2 regions of the Alkalihalobacillus sp. MEB130 genome follow, and region 1 is predicted to be linked to the other one. Evidence: a T-box and tRNA genes for the amino acid it is inferred to sense, from the RefSeq annotation. Region 1 holds a T-box; the other holds one or more tRNA genes.
The links. A T-box is a leader RNA that pairs with one kind of tRNA and senses whether it is charged. The one in region 1 lies ahead of N0O92_RS05525 (tryptophan--tRNA ligase), so its partner is inferred to be a tRNA-Trp.
Positions count from the first base shown of each region.

Region 1 (13,965 bases):
TTACTGGGGAAACATCAACAGGTACGGCAATTATGAAAGCAGCAGCGAATTCGCTAAAAAAACTTTCTTATGAATTAGGTGGAAAGAACCCGAACATTATCTTTGCCGATTCAGATCTTGATGAAGTGCTAGAAACAACAATTAAATCAAGCTTCATTAATCAAGGGGAAGTTTGCTTATGTGGATCTAGAATTTATGTTGAGCGTGCTGCTTACGATGAATTCGTGGAGAAGTTTGTTGCGAAAACGAAAGAGCTTGTTGTTGGAGATCCATTTGATGAAAAAACAAAAATTGGGGCTATGATTGGCAAAGAGCACTATGAGCGTGTTCTTGGCTATCTGGAATTAGCTCGTGAAGAAGGCGGAACGATCCGCACGGGTGGTGGGCGTCCAGAAGGCTTTGAAAAAGGATACTACATTGAGCCAACGATCATTACGGATCTTGATCGCAACGCACGTTGTGTTCGTGAAGAGATCTTTGGACCAGTTGTAACGGTTATTCCATTTGATCTTGAAGATGAAGTCATTGCGCAAGTAAATGACTCTCACTACGGATTAAGTGCATCGATTTGGACGAACGACCTTCGTCGTGCACATCGTGTTGCAAACGAAGTAGAAGCTGGCATCATCTGGGTGAACACATGGTTCTTACGTGACTTACGTACACCGTTCGGCGGAATGAAGCAAAGTGGTATCGGTCGCGAAGGTGGTATGCACAGCTTCGAGTTTTATAGTGAATTGAAAAATATTTGTATTAAGCTTTAATTTTTATAAGGCGGTGGAGCTAGTAACACTAGATAGTTTCGTAGCTCCGTCCCCTTTCGTCTATATAAGGAGGGAAAACGATGAGTACAACAGAATCGTTTGCAAATCAACTTTTACAAGCAGAAAAGGACCGAGTGGGCACGGTTGCTTTAACAGACCAAGATACTTCATTTACAGTTCAAGATGCTTATGCAGTTCAATTAGAAATTATTAAACAAAAACTTGAACAAGGACAGACGATTGTAGGAAAGAAAATTGGCCTTACATCTGTGGCTATGCAAAAACTATTAGGTGTAGATGAGCCTGATTACGGTCATCTTTTAGACGGAATGGTTGTAGAAAATGGAACAGAGCTTGCTTTTGATAGAGTGATGCAACCAAAAGTAGAAGGGGAAGTTGCTTTTGTTCTGAAGAAAGACTTAAAAGGACCTAATGTGACAGCCCAAGATGTTATGCAAGCAACGGATTATCTTTTGCCATCTCTAGAAATTGTCGATAGTCGTGTAAAGGATTGGAAAATCAAGCTACCAGACACAATTGCTGATAATGCTTCTAGTAGCCACTATGTATTAGGCGGGAAGCCAGTAAGTGTAGATAAAGTAGATCTAGCGCAAATGGGAATGGTTTTGCTTAAAAATGGTGAGGTCGTTAACACGGGTGTAGGTGCTGCCGTCATGGGCCATCCAGCTAATTGTGTTGCGTGGCTAGCGAATAAGCTAAGTGAGTTTGATATTACATTAAAAGCAGGCGAAGTTATTTTATCAGGTGCTTTATCCGCTGCTGTAGATGCACAGCCAGGCGATTTATTTACAGCAAAAATTGCACATTTAGGTGAGGTTTCGGTTCGCTTTTCTTCAAAATAACGTTCGGAAGGAGATTCACATGGATAAAATTAAAGTAGCGATTATAGGGACAGGAAATATCGGTACAGATTTAATGTTGAAAATAGAGAGATCTAACACTCTTGAGCTGACGTCGCTTATCGGAATCGACCCACATTCTGATGGGGTAAAGCGTGCAAAAGAAAGAGGATATCAAACATTTACGAATGGCCTTCAAGAGTTCTTGGAAACTAATAGTGATTTAGCAGATATTTTCTTTGATGCGACCTCAGCAAAAGCTCATGTCCGTCATGCTAAGTTACTAGAAGAAGCAGGGAAACAAGTTCTCGATTTAACACCTGCTGCAAGAGGACCATTTGTCGTTCCACCAGTCAATTTAGGTACAAAATTAGATGTGCCGAATATTAACTTAATTACGTGTGGAGGCCAAGCAACAATTCCGATGGTGCATGCGGTTAACCGAGTGGCGCCAGTTGAATATGCTGAAATCGTTGCAACGATTTCAAGTGAAAGTGCAGGTCCTGGTACAAGAGCAAATATTGATGAATTTACTCAAACAACAAAGCGTGGAATTGAAGAGGTAGGAGGAGCGAAAAGAGGAAAAGCGATTATTATCTTAAACCCTGCAGAGCCTCCAATTCTAATGAGAGATACAGTTTACGCTGTTGTAGAACCTGGGAAGATGGATGAAGCTGCTATTACAAAATCAATCCAAGAAATGGCAGATAGTGTTCAATCATATGTACCAGGATATCGTTTAAGAACAGAGCCAATCTTTGATGGCAACCGTGTCACGATTTTCTTAGAAGTAGAGGGCGCGGGAGATTACCTACCTTCTTATTCTGGTAATTTAGATATTATGACTGCTACTGCAGTGAAGGTAGCAGAAGAACTTGCTAAAAACAAGCTGAATTCTGCAATCATCTAAAAAAGACGAACTTCTTATAGAAAGGGATGGATAGAATGAGCGAGAATAGAGATATCATACTTACTGAAGTGGCCTTGCGTGATGGAAGTCATGCAATTGGCCATCAATATACAGTAGAACAAGTAACAGAAGTGGCCCGTGCCTTAAATGATGCAGGTGTCCCGTACATTGAAGTAGCTCATGGAGACGGCTTAGCTGGATCTTCCGAACAGTATGGTCGTTCGTTAACGGATGAAATGAAATTAATAGAGGCAGCAGTATCGGTTTGTGACCAAACAAAGGTAGCGGTACTCCTCATTCCTGGAATCGGTACAATGAATGAGTTGAAGCAAGCTGCTTCACTTGGTGCGAAAATGGCTCGTGTTGCTACACATGTCACGGAAGCTGATGTTGCGCCACAACATATTAATCTAGCAAAAGAGCTAGGAATGGAAACAGTTGGGTTCCTTATGATGTCCCACATGGCTCCAGTGAATAAGCTTGTGGAACAAGCGAAGTTAATGGAAAGTTACGGAGCAGATACGGTTTACGTTGTAGATTCAGCTGGTGCACTACTTCCAAATGAAGTACGTGAACGGATTAGAGCGCTTCGTCAAAGTTTAACCATTAATATTGGATTCCACGGACATAACAACCTATCTCTTGCGATGGCTAATTCACTTGCTGCGATTGAAGAAGGCGCAACTAGAATTGATGGAAGTATTCGTTGCTTAGGTGCGGGTGCTGGGAATACTCAAACGGAAGTGCTCGTTGCCGTATTAGAGAGAATGGGACTTAAAAGTGGAGTAGATTTATATAAAATGATGGACTTGGCAGAAAATGTGGTTGCGCCAATTCTTCCTCAACCACAGGAGATTACGAGAGATAGTCTTGTTATGGGTTATGCGGGAGTGTACTCAAGCTTCTTACTTCACTCTCAAAGAGCAGCCAAACAATTCAATGTAGATTCTCGTGATATTTTAATTGAGCTAGGGAAGAGAAAAGTAGTTGGTGGTCAGGAAGATATGATTATTGACGTTGCAGCAGAAATTGCAAATAAGAAAAATAGTCTGAAAGTGTAGTGGGGGGATATTATGAGTAACATGTCGAATAAAGAGATAGCTAAATTCTTATTAGATGCTGAATTACAAAGAAAAGAAGTGACTAAAATTACTTTGGAGAAAGCTCCTAACTTAACAGTAGAAGATGCATATACTATTCAAGAAGAGTTAGTGAAACTAAAGCTTGAACAAGGTCATTCTATTGTTGGGCCTAAAATGGGTTTAACGAGCAGAGCGAAAATGAAGCAAATGAATGTGGAAGAGCCTATTTACGGATATGTTTTTGATAACATGATTGTTCAAGATGGCGGACAAATCTCTTTATCTGATTTCATTCATCCGAGAGTAGAAGCAGAGGTAGCGTTTATCCTTGGAAAAGATATTGAAGGTCCCGGCGTCTCAGGTGCTCAAGTTCTAGCTGCAACAGAGTATGTTTGTTCAGCACTTGAAATCATTGATAGTCGCTATGAAAACTTTAACTTTACCCTTCCAGATGTAGTTGCAGACAATGCATCAACTTCTCAAGTTGTATTCGGAAACAAAGTACGTAAGCCAGAAGAGTTAGATTTAGAGCTAATTGGAACGGTCTTATCTATTAATGGTGAAATTAAAGATCTTGGTGCTGGAGCAGCTGTATTGGGTCATCCAGCAAACTCCGTAGCCATGCTAGCAAACATGCTTCATCGTAAAGGTGAAAAACTAAAAGCCGGTCAAATCATTCTAACAGGCGGAATCACCGGAGCCCATCATTTATCATTCGGTGACCACGTAACAGGAAAACTAGACGGTCTAGGCGAAGTAAGCTTCACGGTAGGAGAGTAAAAGAAAAAGGGCGAACTTCCCTTTTTCTTTTACTCGACGCGATGAGCGGAGCCGCCGTAAAGGTTTAAAGCTTTTTGAGTGAACTTCTCAAAAAGCGCACGGCGAGTGAAGCCATCGCAAGCATGTTCGCACAAATAGGAAAAAGGGCGAACTTCCCTTTTTCTTTTACTCGACGCGATGAGCGGAGCCGCCGTAAGGTTTTAAGGTTTTTGAGTGATCTTCTCAAAAAGCGCACGGCGAGTGGAGCCATCGCAGTATGTTTACACTTAAATAAAGAAAAAGGGCGAACTTCCCTTTTCTTTTACTCGATTACTCGTAGCTAGAAAAATAGAATGTAAGGATAGGATAGAGGTGTATCATAATGATGCATTTTCTATGTTAATAAAGGAGGGAATAAAATGCCGATTGTAAACGTTAACATGATGGAAGGCAGACCTAAAGAGAAAATTGAGAAAGTAATTGCAGAAATCACTGAAACCATTACTTCTACGCTTGAGGTGCCGAAAGAAAGTGTTAGGGTTATTGTTACTGAAATTCCAAAATCTCACTGGGGAATTGCTGGAGAATCAGTTGAGAAGCGAAATGCTTCCAAATAACAAAGTAACTGCAATTAACACTCTTTCGTCTTTATTGAAGAATAAAAGCTTATAGTTAGAACTCTTAGGGGAGAATATTTACTATTTAGGGGGAATGAAAATGACGATTGAATTAGGTATTTTAGCGGCTCATGTTCCTAGTATTTGTCATCGTGAAAATGTTCCTGACTTTCAAAAAGATATCGTTGCAAAAATGGATGAGATCTCAAAACAAATTGAAGAGATTAAGCCTGATGCTGTTATCCTTATTTCTTGTCACTGGCAATCTACGTTTCATCATTATGTAGATGTGTCACCACAACATAAAGGAATTTTAACAGCATTTGAATGTCCTGATATTATCTCAGATGTTGCATATGACTATCCTGGTGATCAAGAACTTGGAGAAAAGCTGGTTCTAGCTGGAAAACACGCGCGTCTACCTGTTATTGCGGTAAATGATCCAACGTACGTTTGGGATTATGGAACAGTGGTTCCTTTACGATATTTAGTTCCAAATGCAGATATACCTGTAGTGAACCTGTCGATAACGATGGCTGCTGGATTGGATGAAACATATAAGTGGGGCCAAGCGATTGGAGATGTGTTACACAATAGCGATAAGAAATATGTGTTTGTGTACAGTGGAGCTTTGGCTCATAATTTAGTTCGTGGTCGCCACCATATGCCAACTGTTTCAGAGCAAGCGTTAGATAAACAGTTTATTGATTATATTCTAGATCGTAATTGGGATTTAGCTAAAGAAATGCTTCCACAATATGCAAACGTGGCTGGAGTTGAAGGGGGAGGGCGCCATATAGCGATGTTATTAGGCACGTTAGAAAACAAATATAAACCATCCTTCCTTGCTTACGCCCAATCATCAGGAAGTGGAAATGCGATTATGACATTTGAGCCTGAAAAATCATTACAAGGCAGTAAATAATAGAGCCTATTCTAATAAGGAAGAAAGTCTGTGGGAAGGCATTCTATGTGTAGAATGTCTTTTCCTGTTTTTTAAAGAATGCTATATAAAACAAACTGGTTAGTCTGATCCTATATCAGGAAAAATGATGGCTGATACAGACTATTTAGTTGCTTTTTGACAGAAAGTAGAGGTTTTTTTTTATACGTAAGATAGAAAGCAACTAAAAGAAGAGAAGAGGGCATTTATGAATATTAACAAGGTATTAGTAGCAAATCGTGGGGAAATCGCAATTCGGATTTTTAGAGCGTGTACAGAATTAAACATTAGGACTGTTGCAATTTATTCCAAAGAAGATTCCGGGGCATTTCATCGCTATAAAGCGGATGAGGCTTACTTAGTGGGTGAAGGGAAAAAACCAATTGAAGCCTACTTAGATATCGAAGGGATTATTGAAATTGCTAAGCGAAATGAAGTAGATGCCATTCATCCTGGATATGGGTTCCTATCTGAAAACATCGATTTTGCTAGAAGGTGTTCGGAAGAAGGAATTATTTTCATTGGACCAGAGCTTGAACATTTAGATATGTTCGGGGATAAAGTTCAGGCAAGGGAACAAGCATTGAAAGCAGGATTGCCTGTTATTCCAGGAAGTGATGGTCCTGTTGAAAGTGTAGATGAAGTACAAACATTTGCGGAAAAGCATGGGTTTCCTTTTATTATTAAAGCTTCACTCGGTGGTGGTGGTCGAGGGATGCGAATCGTTCGGTCTGCTGAGGAATTACGTGAATCTTATGATCGTGCTAAGTCTGAGGCTAAATCTGCATTCGGTAATGATGAAGTGTATGTTGAAAAATTCATTGAGAATCCAAAACATATTGAAGTGCAAATATTAGCTGATAAACATGACAATATTGTCCATTTATATGAACGAGATTGTTCGGTTCAACGACGTCATCAAAAGGTTGTAGAGATAGCTCCGAGTGTTTCGTTAAGTGAAGAAGTTCGTGATCAAATTTGTGATGCCGCGGTACAATTAGCAAAAAACATTAAATATGTAAATGCAGGAACAGTGGAGTTTTTAGCGACAGATGACGGTAAGTTTTACTTTATTGAAGTGAATCCACGTGTTCAAGTAGAGCATACAATTACTGAAATGGTGACAGGAATTGATATTGTTCAATCGCAAATTATGATTGCCGATGGAGAACCATTACATGGACCTAAATTAGGTATTCCAAGACAAGAAAATATAGCTTGCAGTGGCTTCGCGATTCAATCGCGTGTTACAACAGAAGACCCTAGTAATGGATTCTTGCCAGATACAGGACGAATTAATGCGTACCGCTCTGGTGGCGGGTTTGGTGTTCGGCTAGATGCAGGAAATGGATTCCAAGGTTCTGTTATTACTCCTTTTTATGATTCATTACTCGTAAAAGTATCAACGTGGGCATTAACATTTGATGGTGCTGCATCAAAAATGTTAAGAAATTTACGTGAGTTTCGAATTCGTGGAATTAAAACGAACATTGCTTTTTTAGAAAATGTTGTTCAGCACCCCAAGTTCTTATCGGGTGAATACAACACTTCTTTTATCGATCAATCACCTGAATTATTTGTTTTCCCTAAACGAAAAGACCGTGGAACAAAAATGCTTTCGTTTATTGGAGAAACGATTGTTAATGGGTATCCTGGTTTGGAGCAAGCTAAGAAACCGATCTTTGAAAAACCACCTGTTCCAAAAGTGAAGTATACAGATCCTATCCCGGAAGGTACAAAGCAAATATTAGATCAGTTCGGACCCGAGGGGTTAGCGAAATGGGTGAAAGACCAGAATGAGGTTTTATTAACGGATACGACGTTCCGTGATGCGCATCAATCCTTGCTAGCTACAAGAATACGTACACATGATTTAAAGAAAATTGCCGAGCCGACAGCAAGACTTCTTCCTAACCTCTTCTCTTTAGAGATGTGGGGTGGAGCAACATATGATGTTACGATGCGTTTTCTGCATGAGGATCCGTGGGAGCGTCTATTAACATTACGTAAACAGTCACCGAATGTGCTGTTTCAAATGCTTCTTCGTGCATCCAATGCCGTTGGGTATACGAACTATCCAGATAACGTAATTGAACAATTCGTTAAGAAATCGTCTGAAGCCGGGATCGATGTGTTTAGAATTTTTGATAGCTTAAACTGGGTTGAGGGAATGCGCCTTGCTATTGACTCAGTTCGTACGAATGGAAAAGTGGCTGAAGCATCAATGTGCTATACAGGAGATATTTTAGATTCAAGCCGATCGAAATATGATTTGCAATACTATAAATCTTTAGCAAAAGAACTAGAAGAAGCAGGAGCTCATATTCTAGGAATTAAGGATATGGCTGGACTATTAAAACCAGAAGCGGCGTATCAATTAATTACAGAGTTAAAGGACAGCATTTCGATTCCAATCCATTTGCATACACATGATACGAGTGGAAATGGATTATTCACGTATGCTAGAGCCATTGAAGCAGGAGTTGATATCGTTGATGTAGCTGTTAGTTCTATGGCAGGTCTTACATCCCAACCAAGTGCCAATAGCTTGTATTATGCACTAAGCGGTTCTAATCGTCAGCCGAAAGTCGACATTCGAGCCTTTGAGCAACTAGCCGATTTCTGGGATGGAACTCGTAAATATTACGCTGGTTTTGAAAGTGGCATGAATGCGCCGCATACAGAAGTGTATGAACATGAAATGCCTGGTGGACAGTATAGCAATCTTCAACAACAGGCAAAAGCAGTTGGTTTAAAAGACCGCTGGAATGATGTTAAGAAGATGTATCGGACAGTAAACGATATGTTCGGCGATGTGGTAAAAGTAACCCCATCTTCTAAAGTAGTAGGAGACATGGCTCTATACATGGTACAAAATGATCTTTCTGAACAAGACATATTTAAACGTGGACAACAACTTGACTTTCCTGATTCTGTAGTGGAGTTTTTTCAAGGGCAACTTGGAAAGCCGTATCAAGGTTTCCCAAAAGAACTACAAAGTATCATATTAAAAGGGAAGCAACCGCTTATAGGTCGTCCTGGAGAAACTATGGATCCTGTTGATTTCCAAGCTATGAAAGAAGAACTATTTCATAAATTAGGTCGACAAGTCACAAGTCACGATATGCTTTCTTATGCACTGTATCCGAAAGTCTTTACAGAGTTTGAACAATTTCGTAACCAGTTTGGAGATGTCTCAGTATTAGACACACCAACGTTCTTTTACGGACTTCGTTTAGGAGAAGAAATTGAAGTTGAAATTGAAAAAGGGAAAACACTAATCGTGAAACTTGTCTCGATCTCTAATCCTCAAAGTGATGGAAATCGCATCGTTTATTTTGAATTAAATGGACAACCGCGTGAAGTGGTCATCAAAGATCAAAATGTTAAGTCGGTTGTGACAACAAAAGTGAAAGCTGATAAAACCAATCCAAGCCATATTGCTGCATCCATGCCGGGAACGGTTTTAAAAGCTCTTGTCGTGAAAGGGGATCAAGTGAAAAAAGGTGATCACCTTATGATTACAGAAGCAATGAAAATGGAAACGACGGTTCAGGCCCCGTTTGATGGGGTAGTCAAAGACGTTCATGTGAGTAATGGAGAAGGAATTCAGACAGGGGATTTGTTGTTAGAGTTGGAAAACAAATAATTATTTAAAGCCCTACCTGACGAGAAAGCCCTCCCTTAATTTGGGAAGGGCTTTCTATTAACCAAATATTAAATAATAATATACCCTACCTCTTCTACAGCCTCAACTAAATGATTGACGTCCGTTTTCGTTTCGTCAAACTGTACACTAACTGTTTTGTCTTTAAGTGACGCATTTGCTTCATTAACTCCAGTAACATTCTTCAACGCCGTTTCTACTGTAGAAAGACAATTACCACAACTCATTTTTTCAATTTGAAGTGTAATATTTTGCATGGCCCTCACCTTACTTGTTTTTCCATATTCTTAGATTTAATGGAGATAAATATTCATAAAAAAGAATTGTTGAAAAACTCACAACCATATAGGCAAATGAATAAAATATAACAATTGATTAAGAGGGAGGGGATTTTTATTTATTACTATAACAACTTTAACTGGACTGATGTTAGGCGCCCAATGAGCTGTTCATACGATCAACAATATTTTGTTCAACCTGGCGATACTTTGTATTTGTTGGCTCAGAGATATAATATATCTGTAATTGGAATTGAGCAAGCTAACCCGGACATCGACTCAACTAACTTACTAGTCGGGCAACGGATTTGCCTACCGTTGCCCCCGTGTGAAAATGGTCTTCAATATATTGTGAAACCAAATGATACATTGTATCACATTGCCCAGATGTACAATGTTAGTCCGGAAACTATCTTAAATAAAAATCCCGCTGTCAATTTATATCAACTACAAATAGGGCAAGCAATTTGCATCCCTCCTAGTATTGATGTCGAATGTCCGATGGATCGATTTCATATCGTGAGGCCAGGAGAGACGTTAGGTGAACTTGCCATCCGGTTTAATATTCCACTAGAGTCGTTACTTGCTGTAAATCATCATATTGATAATCCAAATCAAATGATAGTTGGAACCAAATTGTGTGTACCTAGTCCAATGGTTACTCCACCTGTTGTGGATTTTTATTATGATTAAGGTAAAGAGAAAGTACTTATTATCTCGTTTTTAGTTTTGACTTGTCCTAGTGTGTATTTTTAAAATTCTCTTGCATTTCTATTTTCCATATTTTACAATAGAAAGTAATTTAATGGATGGAAATGCGATGATGAAGAAGAGTAGGCATTTAAAACGCTTCAGAGAGCTGATGGTTGGTGAAAATCAGTGCAGGATAAATGTTGAATGGGCTTCTGAGCTTCTAAACTGAAATTAAAGTAGGTTTAGCGGGATGTCTTGCCGTTAAAATAGACAAAGTATCGAAGCAGTTAGCATGTTTCTGTACGGATTAAGTGCGTTCACTTAGTGAGCGAATGAAGGTGGCACCACGGGTTACTCGTCCTTTTTATAGGATGGGTAACCTTTTTTGCGTTGTTATAAAAGGAGGGTATCTTGTGAAGAAAACAATTTTAACAGGAATCAAACCAACTGGGCAAATTCATTTAGGGAACTATATAGGAGCAATAAGACCGGCTTTGGATCTAGCGCAAGAACCTAGTTATGTACCAGCATATTTTGTTGCTGATTATCATGGTTTAACAAAAATTCACGATCCAAATGAGTTCAGAGGTTTATCATATGGCATTGCTGCTACATGGCTAGCACTTGGTCTAGATCCCGATCGTACGATTTTCTATAGACAATCAGATGTTCCGGAAGTGTTTGAGTTGAACTGGATTTTAGCCTGCTTTACTTCAAAGGGATTAATGAACCGAGCTCATGCATATAAATCGATGGTTGATAGCAATGAGCAGATGAACCGTGAATCTAACTTTGGTGTCAATATGGGACTCTTTACGTATCCCATTTTAATGGCTGCAGATATTCTTATGTTAAAAACAGAAGTGGTCCCAGTAGGAAAAGATCAAATTCAGCATGTGGAAATTGCAAGAGATATTGCTGAGAGCTTTAACCATGTATATGGAGATACATTTTCATTGCCAGATTATAAAATTCAGGAAGGAGGTTCTGTACTACCTGGACTTGATGGAAGAAAAATGAGTAAAAGCTATCACAATACGATTCCGTTATTTGAAGAGCCGAAGAAGCTTCAGAAGCTGATTAACAAAATCAAGACGGATTCTCTTCCTCCAGAGGCGCCGAAAGATCCTGATTCCTCTATTATTTTCACTTTATATGAAGCTTTTGCACAGCCAATTGAAGGAACACAAATGAGAGAGCAATTTTTGCAAGGGATTAGTTGGGGAGAGGCAAAAACGGAATTATTTAATGTGATGAATCGATTCTTAGAAGAACCACGGGAGAAGTATAACGAATTAATGGAGAAACCTATGATATTAGATGAGATATTAAAAGAAGGGGCCGAAAAGGCAAGCGGAATTAGTGCTCCATTTTTAAAAGAAATTAAAGGAAAAATGGGGTTTAGAGTGTAATGCCAAAGTAAGAGTGGAAAAAAATTTAAAAAGAAACAGAAAGAAAAAACATAAGGAGTGAAGAAATGAATGTTGATACTTTAATAAAAAATGGATTGGTCATCGATGGTACAGGGCAAAAAGGAAAGCATCAATTAGTAGCAATAAAAGAAAATAAAATTATATTACCTCAGACTGAATCTCACGTTATTGCAAAAGAGGTCATCGATGCAGATGGACTGGTTGTTGCACCAGGGTTTATTGACATTCATACTCATTCTGATATTACACTATTAGTCGACTCAAGGGGAGCAAGTAAAGTGTCTCAAGGAATAACGACTGAGATCATTGGAAACTGTGGAATGGGAGCAGCGCCTTGTCCTTCTGAGAGAAAAAGTCAAATAAAGGAAACAGGTTCGGTCATTTATGCAGAAGAAATAGAGTGGTCTTGGAATGAATACAAAGAGTATTTGAAACAGTTTCAAATAAAAGGGGTCTCCATGAATGTAGGATTTTTACTTGGTCATGGGGCCATACGTGCTGCAGTTATGGGCTTTGAGGATCGAACACCGACAAAGGCAGAAATGAATGAGATGAAGGAGTATATTCGAGAAGGGCTGAAGCTTGGCGCTGTCGGAATGTCATCTGGATTAGAATATCCTCCAGGTATGTTTGCTGATGTGGAGGAGTTAGCTGAACTTTGTAAGGTTGTAGTCGAGTATGGTGGTATTTATTCTACCCACATGAGGAACGAAGATGAGTATTTGCTAGATTCTATTGAAGAATCAATTGAAGTAGCTAGAAAATCTGGTGTGTCTTTACAAGTTTCACATTTAAAAGCGGTCGGTAAACAAAATTGGGGGAAAGTTGTATTGGCGATAGAACGTTTAGAATCTGCAGAGAAAGAGGGACTAAATGTTCATTATGATTTTTATCCGTATACAGCCAGTTCCACCTCCTTAACCTCTCAACTGCCGAAATGGGCTCAAGCTGGAGGCTGGAGCAAATTAGCGGATAGGCTTTCAGATGTAGAGTTAAGAAAGAAGATTATAGAAGAAGTGAAGCAAAAAATTGAATCGTCAGTTGGATGGGAGAGCATTGTAATTGCCTCCGTTCAAACAAAGGAGAATGCGAAGCTTGAGGGAAGGAATCTTGAGGAAATTGCGAAGGTAAAGAGGCAATCTCCTGTAGAGGCAATGCTTAACCTGATATATGAAGAAACAGGTTCTGTGAAAATGATCAAATTCTCTATGAGTGAAGAAGATGTAAGTACTGTTGCGGCAGGGAAGTTGTCTATGGTTGGATCCGATGGCTATGCATTAGCTAAGGAAGGACCATTAAGTATTGGAAAACCGCATCCGCGTAGTTATGGGTCGTTTCCTCGAGTCTTTGCTGAATACCAACGAAAACAAAACCTTTTTTCATTAGAGCAAGCAATTTATAAGATGACAGGAGCAGTGGCAAAGAAACTTAATTTCATTGACCGTGGAACAATCCATGAAGGTTGTTATGCTGATCTTGTTATTTTTCATCCAGAATTGATTAAAGATGTAGCTACTTACACGAATCCACATCAATACTCAGAAGGAATTCACACTGTTTATGTTAATGGTCATAAAGTATATGAAACTGGCAAATTCTTGGATCCAAAAACTGGTGTGATGATTAAACCGGGTACTAATTTGTAGAGAGCTCCTACAAGTTATGAAGAATTGGATGATCAGAAGGATAATGAAAATATTGACGAGTAGTAAGAGAAATACCTCGTGCAATCGTTGAAGCCATTGTATAGATAAGGTGAAGATTCGTATAAAAAAGAGAAGATTCAAGGGCAGGATTATCCTCTAGGACGACACCCATAATGCTGCAATCTCCAATTGGTGGTAGCACTTGACCAAGCCCTTCTCCAGGGAGTATCGAACCTTCTCGGATGACAATAGAATTGACATTTCTTTTTGGACCTAACACACTGTCAATGGCAATCACAAAACTGTTTTCTGG
Region 1 is NZ_JAOANA010000004.1:38,238-52,202, reverse strand. Features, by position in the region: gene N0O92_RS05575 (aldehyde dehydrogenase) at 1-764, shown strand, start outside; gene N0O92_RS05570 (2-keto-4-pentenoate hydratase) at 845-1,627, shown strand; gene N0O92_RS05565 (acetaldehyde dehydrogenase (acetylating)) at 1,647-2,534, shown strand; gene dmpG (4-hydroxy-2-oxovalerate aldolase) at 2,570-3,595, shown strand; gene N0O92_RS05555 (2-keto-4-pentenoate hydratase) at 3,608-4,396, shown strand; gene N0O92_RS05550 (4-oxalocrotonate tautomerase) at 4,795-4,992, shown strand; gene N0O92_RS05545 (DODA-type extradiol aromatic ring-opening family dioxygenase) at 5,093-5,917, shown strand; gene pyc (pyruvate carboxylase) at 6,144-9,584, shown strand; gene N0O92_RS05535 (heavy-metal-associated domain-containing protein) at 9,653-9,859, opposite strand; gene N0O92_RS05530 (LysM peptidoglycan-binding domain-containing protein) at 10,043-10,573, shown strand; T-box leader at 10,692-10,939, shown strand; gene N0O92_RS05525 (tryptophan--tRNA ligase) at 10,987-11,985, shown strand; gene N0O92_RS05520 (N-acyl-D-amino-acid deacylase family protein) at 12,051-13,652, shown strand; gene yyaC (spore protease YyaC) at 13,660-13,965, opposite strand, start outside.

Region 2 (4,501 bases), on a different contig from region 1:
TTGGCTTGAAGTTTTACAAGACCATGCCTACTTTATCAGAGATCATTTAGCACCAACTGAACAGCAGTATATCGCAGTTGCGGACCAGTATATTCAATCATTTGAATATTTACGAGAAAATCTAAAAAATGTTGGGCAAATGGGAGGAGTGGCAGATCAGAAGTTAATTCAGTTTGCTCAAGACGTTCATCCAACTGCAGAAGGTTATTATCAATTCGAAGGTCATATGCAAAACTTACGAATTCAAAACTTGGTGAACTTGAATTTAAGTCCAACATATTTAAACGGTACGTTGAGTGAAAATGAAGAATACTTGAGAATCCTTTCCTACTATATGAACGGCCAGGACTTTCCTCCGCAATCTTTAGTCGATCTTCTTGATTTGTGGTTAGAGGATCAATTAGGTCATGCTGTACTTTTAAGGAATATCCTTGATCCTATTGAATTGAAAATTACAGCTCAAACAGATCGATATATTGAACAGTTTCAATCCTATATTGTCCAAAATGAACAGATGAAAGGATTTCTTCGTTTTTCACCGCCTGGAATACAGAGACAACAACGATTTTCAAGAGAGGTTGGTCAGACAACGATTGATATGTATAATTTTATTGTTGGGGTTGTCCAGATGTATAGAGGCACAGAAGTCATTACTCGAACAACATTACGTTTTCTCGAACATCACTTTCCAGAAAGTTGTTATTTTATTCGGAAATTAAGCTATTACTCACCAGAGCTCGGTCCAAAAGCAGCACAATGCCCACTAACCAAGCCCTCTTTTGACTAGAATTTCATGCTACAAAAATGCGTGTGAACGAAATATCACACGCATTTTTTCTAGACCCATAAAAGAGGAGGGGGAGATTCGCTTTCTATCGCAACCAGGTGATTATTAGATTTAGTAACAAGATCAGGCAACCCTAAATCTGTTGCATTGGCTTAGTTGGTAATATCCAAAAGTGAATAAACGATTTGCTCTGCTGTCTCCTTGCCATTTTTGATGCAGGCACCTATTCCAACTCCATAATAGGAGCTACCTGCAAGAGTAACATTAGGTAAGGTCGAATCCAATTTATCTTTTAATGCTTGAATAGCTTTACTATGATTCAAATGATAGTTAGGCATAAGTTGATCCCATTTTGTTACTTCAAATGCTTTTGGTTGTCCTTTAATCTGAAGACTTTTTTCAATATCATTTAAAGCTGTTTCAATAAGCTCACTTTCATTCATCTGTTCTATAGATGAATACGCCGAGTTTGAACTCTTATAAAAAAGTCGAACTAGGAGGTTATGCTGCTTAGATGTGTTTTTCCACTTTCTGCTTGTCCATGTACAAGCATCACATTGTAGATCGCTATTTGACACAATAAAACCAGTTCCATCTGCGGGGAGTAGAGCATCTGGTAGCTCAAAACCAAGATAAATGCTTGTTAAAGACGAGTTTGTTAATCTAGCAAATTCTTCGTTTAATTCATTGTGATTAAATAGAGATTGAGCAATCTGATGAGGTGTTGTTACCACTATATAATCCGCTTCAATGGTTTCATGATTCGAAAAAGAAATCTGATAAGGATCTCCTATTTTATAAATGTTTGTCGTCTCTACTCCTTTTACTATTAGAACATCTTGTAATTGATCTTCAAGTGAATGTATGAGAGTAGAGAGTCCATTTTGAAAAGAAAGAAATTTTTTATTTGAGTTGGAACGGAACTTTTCTTTGTTTTTCTCTAATCCTTTAATAATGCTTCCGTATTTATTTTTATACTCCAATAAATACGGAAGAGTAGAGGCGATACTTAGTTTATTAAGTTTTCCAGAATAAACCCCTGATAAAACTGGAGCAATTTGTTTCTCGACTAATTCTTTTCCTAAGAAATACTCAAGGAAATCACCGATTGAACTGTCTTTGGTGAAATGTTCATTTTTAAGTTCTAAATCTTTAAGTGCTACTTGTTTTCCTTCAGCTGAAACCAATGTACTTTGAAATAATGAATCAACACTTGTTGGGATACCGAATACAGTGTCAGCGGGAATAGGGTGTAATTCATTGTTTGAATAAATATAGGATATCCCAGTTGAATTATAGACCACTTCCTTTTGTAACTGTAGATCTTCGACTAAGGGCATGACGCTTTCGTGTCTTGCAACGATGGAGTCCGCTCCTGTCTCCATAATAAATTCCTCATTTAAAACCGTGTTAATTTTCCCTCCTAGATATTCCTTTTTCTCTATTAACGTTAACTTCGCTTGTATTTGGTGTTCACGTAATAATTTTTGTAAATAATACATCGTGGTTAGGCCAGTAATCCCCCCACCTATAACAGCTATAGTTTTCAGTGTTCTCACTCCTATTTGACAGTTTCTCTATTTATTATAACGTAATGTACTCATTTCTCTCCTTATATTAGTTATCTGTACAACATACTGACATATTTTTTGATTTCCCTCCACTTATTTAGTTAGAGTGGATGGGATACCGGCAGTTTGATTAAGATTTTTTAACTAAAGACTTGTATGTTATTAAGTTTATGATAAAATAAAAATTCGTGAAGGACAAAAAATAAAAACAATAAAAATAGTTGCGTGGAATAAGATGCTGTGGTATAGTATTAATTGTTCGAGTGATTACTTTTACTGTTTTCGTAAATGGGGCCTTAGCTCAGCTGGGAGAGCGCCTGCCTTGCACGCAGGAGGTCAGCGGTTCGATCCCGCTAGGCTCCACCATTTAGGGGCATAGTTTAACGGTAGAACAGAGGTCTCCAAAACCTCCGGTGTGGGTTCGATTCCTACTGCCCCTGCCAATATGATTAACGTGGCGATTGTGGCGAAGTGGTTAACGCACCGGATTGTGGTTCCGGCATTCGTGGGTTCGATTCCCATCAGTCGCCCCATATTACTACAATGTATTGGGCTATCGCCAAGCGGTAAGGCAACGGATTTTGATTCCGTCATGCGTAGGTTCGAATCCTGCTAGCCCAGCCAATGCGGAAGTAGTTCAGTGGTAGAACACCACCTTGCCAAGGTGGGGGTCGCGAGTTCGAATCTCGTCTTCCGCTCTTTTACAATAATGGCGGTATAGCCAAGTGGTAAGGCACGGGTCTGCAAAACCTTGATCCCCGGTTCAAATCCGGGTACCGCCTTCATTAATTTACAAGTATCTGCCTTGCCGGGGTGGTGGAATTGGCAGACACACAGGACTTAAAATCCTGCGGTAGGTGACTACCGTGCCGGTTCAAGTCCGGCCCTCGGCACCAATTAAATAAGCGCCCTTAGCTCAGCTGGATAGAGTGTTTGACTACGAATCAAAAGGTCGGGAGTTCGAATCTCTCAGGGCGCGCCATATTACGGGAAGTGGCTCAGCTTGGTAGAGCACCTGGTTTGGGACCAGGGGGTCGCAGGTTCAAATCCTGTCTTCCCGACCAGAGAGTCAAATAATGTAATATGCGGGTGTAGTTTAGTGGTAAAACCTCAGCCACGAGCAATGCTTCTGCCGAATAAGCTACGAGTTGTCTCGACGCATTTGCTTCTGAGAATTGCTAGAAGAGGAAGAGACATGTTTGGGCGGATTCAATTTTATGATACAAATCTAGTTAACATGCGGGTGTAGTTTAGTGGTAAAACCTCAGCCACGAGCAACGCTTCTGCCGAATAAGCTACGAGTTGTCTCGACGCATTTGCTTCTGAGAATTGCTAGAAGAGGAAGAGACATGTTTGGGCGGAGTCAATTTTATGATACAAATCTAGTTAACATGCGGGTGTAGTTTAGTGGTAAAACCTCAGCCTTCCAAGCTGATGTCGTGAGTTCGATTCTCATCACCCGCTCTTATAAAATTACTGTGGGCCTGTAGCTCAGCTGGTTAGAGCGCACGCCTGATAAGCGTGAGGTCGGTGGTTCGAGTCCACTCAGGCCCACCATTCCACAGTAAAACGTAATAACTGAGATATGGAGAAGTACCCAAGTGGCTGAAGGGGCGCCCCTGCTAAGGGTGTAGGTCGTTTACGCGGCGCGAGGGTTCAAATCCCTCCTTCTCCGCCATGACATGCTTTATTTCTAGTGGCCCGTTGGTCAAGCGGTTAAGACACCGCCCTTTCACGGCGGTAACACGGGTTCGAATCCCGTACGGGTCACCAATTATATGGAGGATTAGCTCAGCTGGGAGAGCACCTGCCTTACAAGCAGGGGGTCGGCGGTTCGATCCCGTCATCCTCCACCATATGCCGGCCTAGCTCAATTGGTAGAGCAACTGACTTGTAATCAGTAGGTTGGGGGTTCAAGTCCTCTGGCCGGCACCACTTATTTCGCGGGTGTGGCGGAATTGGCAGACGCGCTAGACTTAGGATCTAGTGTCTTTTGACGTGGGGGTTCGACTCCCTTCACCCGCATTCATAGAAAAAGAGCACAATCCAAACTAATTGGATTGTGCTCTTTTTCATTTCATTTCCTCTAATTAAACATGAAACGATACCTACCCTAATTTCCCTTCTCACAATTAAAGTATTT
Region 2 is NZ_JAOANA010000013.1:90,594-95,094, reverse strand. Features, by position in the region: gene N0O92_RS14280 (DUF2935 domain-containing protein) at 1-787, shown strand, start outside; gene N0O92_RS14275 (protoporphyrinogen oxidase) at 940-2,337, opposite strand; tRNA gene N0O92_RS14270 (tRNA-Ala) at 2,649-2,724, shown strand; tRNA gene N0O92_RS14265 (tRNA-Trp) at 2,728-2,801, shown strand; tRNA gene N0O92_RS14260 (tRNA-His) at 2,816-2,891, shown strand; tRNA gene N0O92_RS14255 (tRNA-Gln) at 2,908-2,982, shown strand; tRNA gene N0O92_RS14250 (tRNA-Gly) at 2,985-3,056, shown strand; tRNA gene N0O92_RS14245 (tRNA-Cys) at 3,070-3,140, shown strand; tRNA gene N0O92_RS14240 (tRNA-Leu) at 3,166-3,254, shown strand; tRNA gene N0O92_RS14235 (tRNA-Arg) at 3,264-3,340, shown strand; tRNA gene N0O92_RS14230 (tRNA-Pro) at 3,346-3,422, shown strand; tRNA gene N0O92_RS14225 (tRNA-Gly) at 3,752-3,822, shown strand; tRNA gene N0O92_RS14220 (tRNA-Ile) at 3,839-3,915, shown strand; tRNA gene N0O92_RS14215 (tRNA-Ser) at 3,946-4,036, shown strand; tRNA gene N0O92_RS14210 (tRNA-Glu) at 4,057-4,131, shown strand; tRNA gene N0O92_RS14205 (tRNA-Val) at 4,139-4,214, shown strand; tRNA gene N0O92_RS14200 (tRNA-Thr) at 4,218-4,293, shown strand; tRNA gene N0O92_RS14195 (tRNA-Leu) at 4,302-4,383, shown strand; gene N0O92_RS14190 (TetR/AcrR family transcriptional regulator) at 4,472-4,501, opposite strand, start outside.
Region 2: it encodes a tRNA-Trp, which carries the amino acid that the T-box ahead of N0O92_RS05525 (tryptophan--tRNA ligase) is inferred to sense. The anticodon was not compared.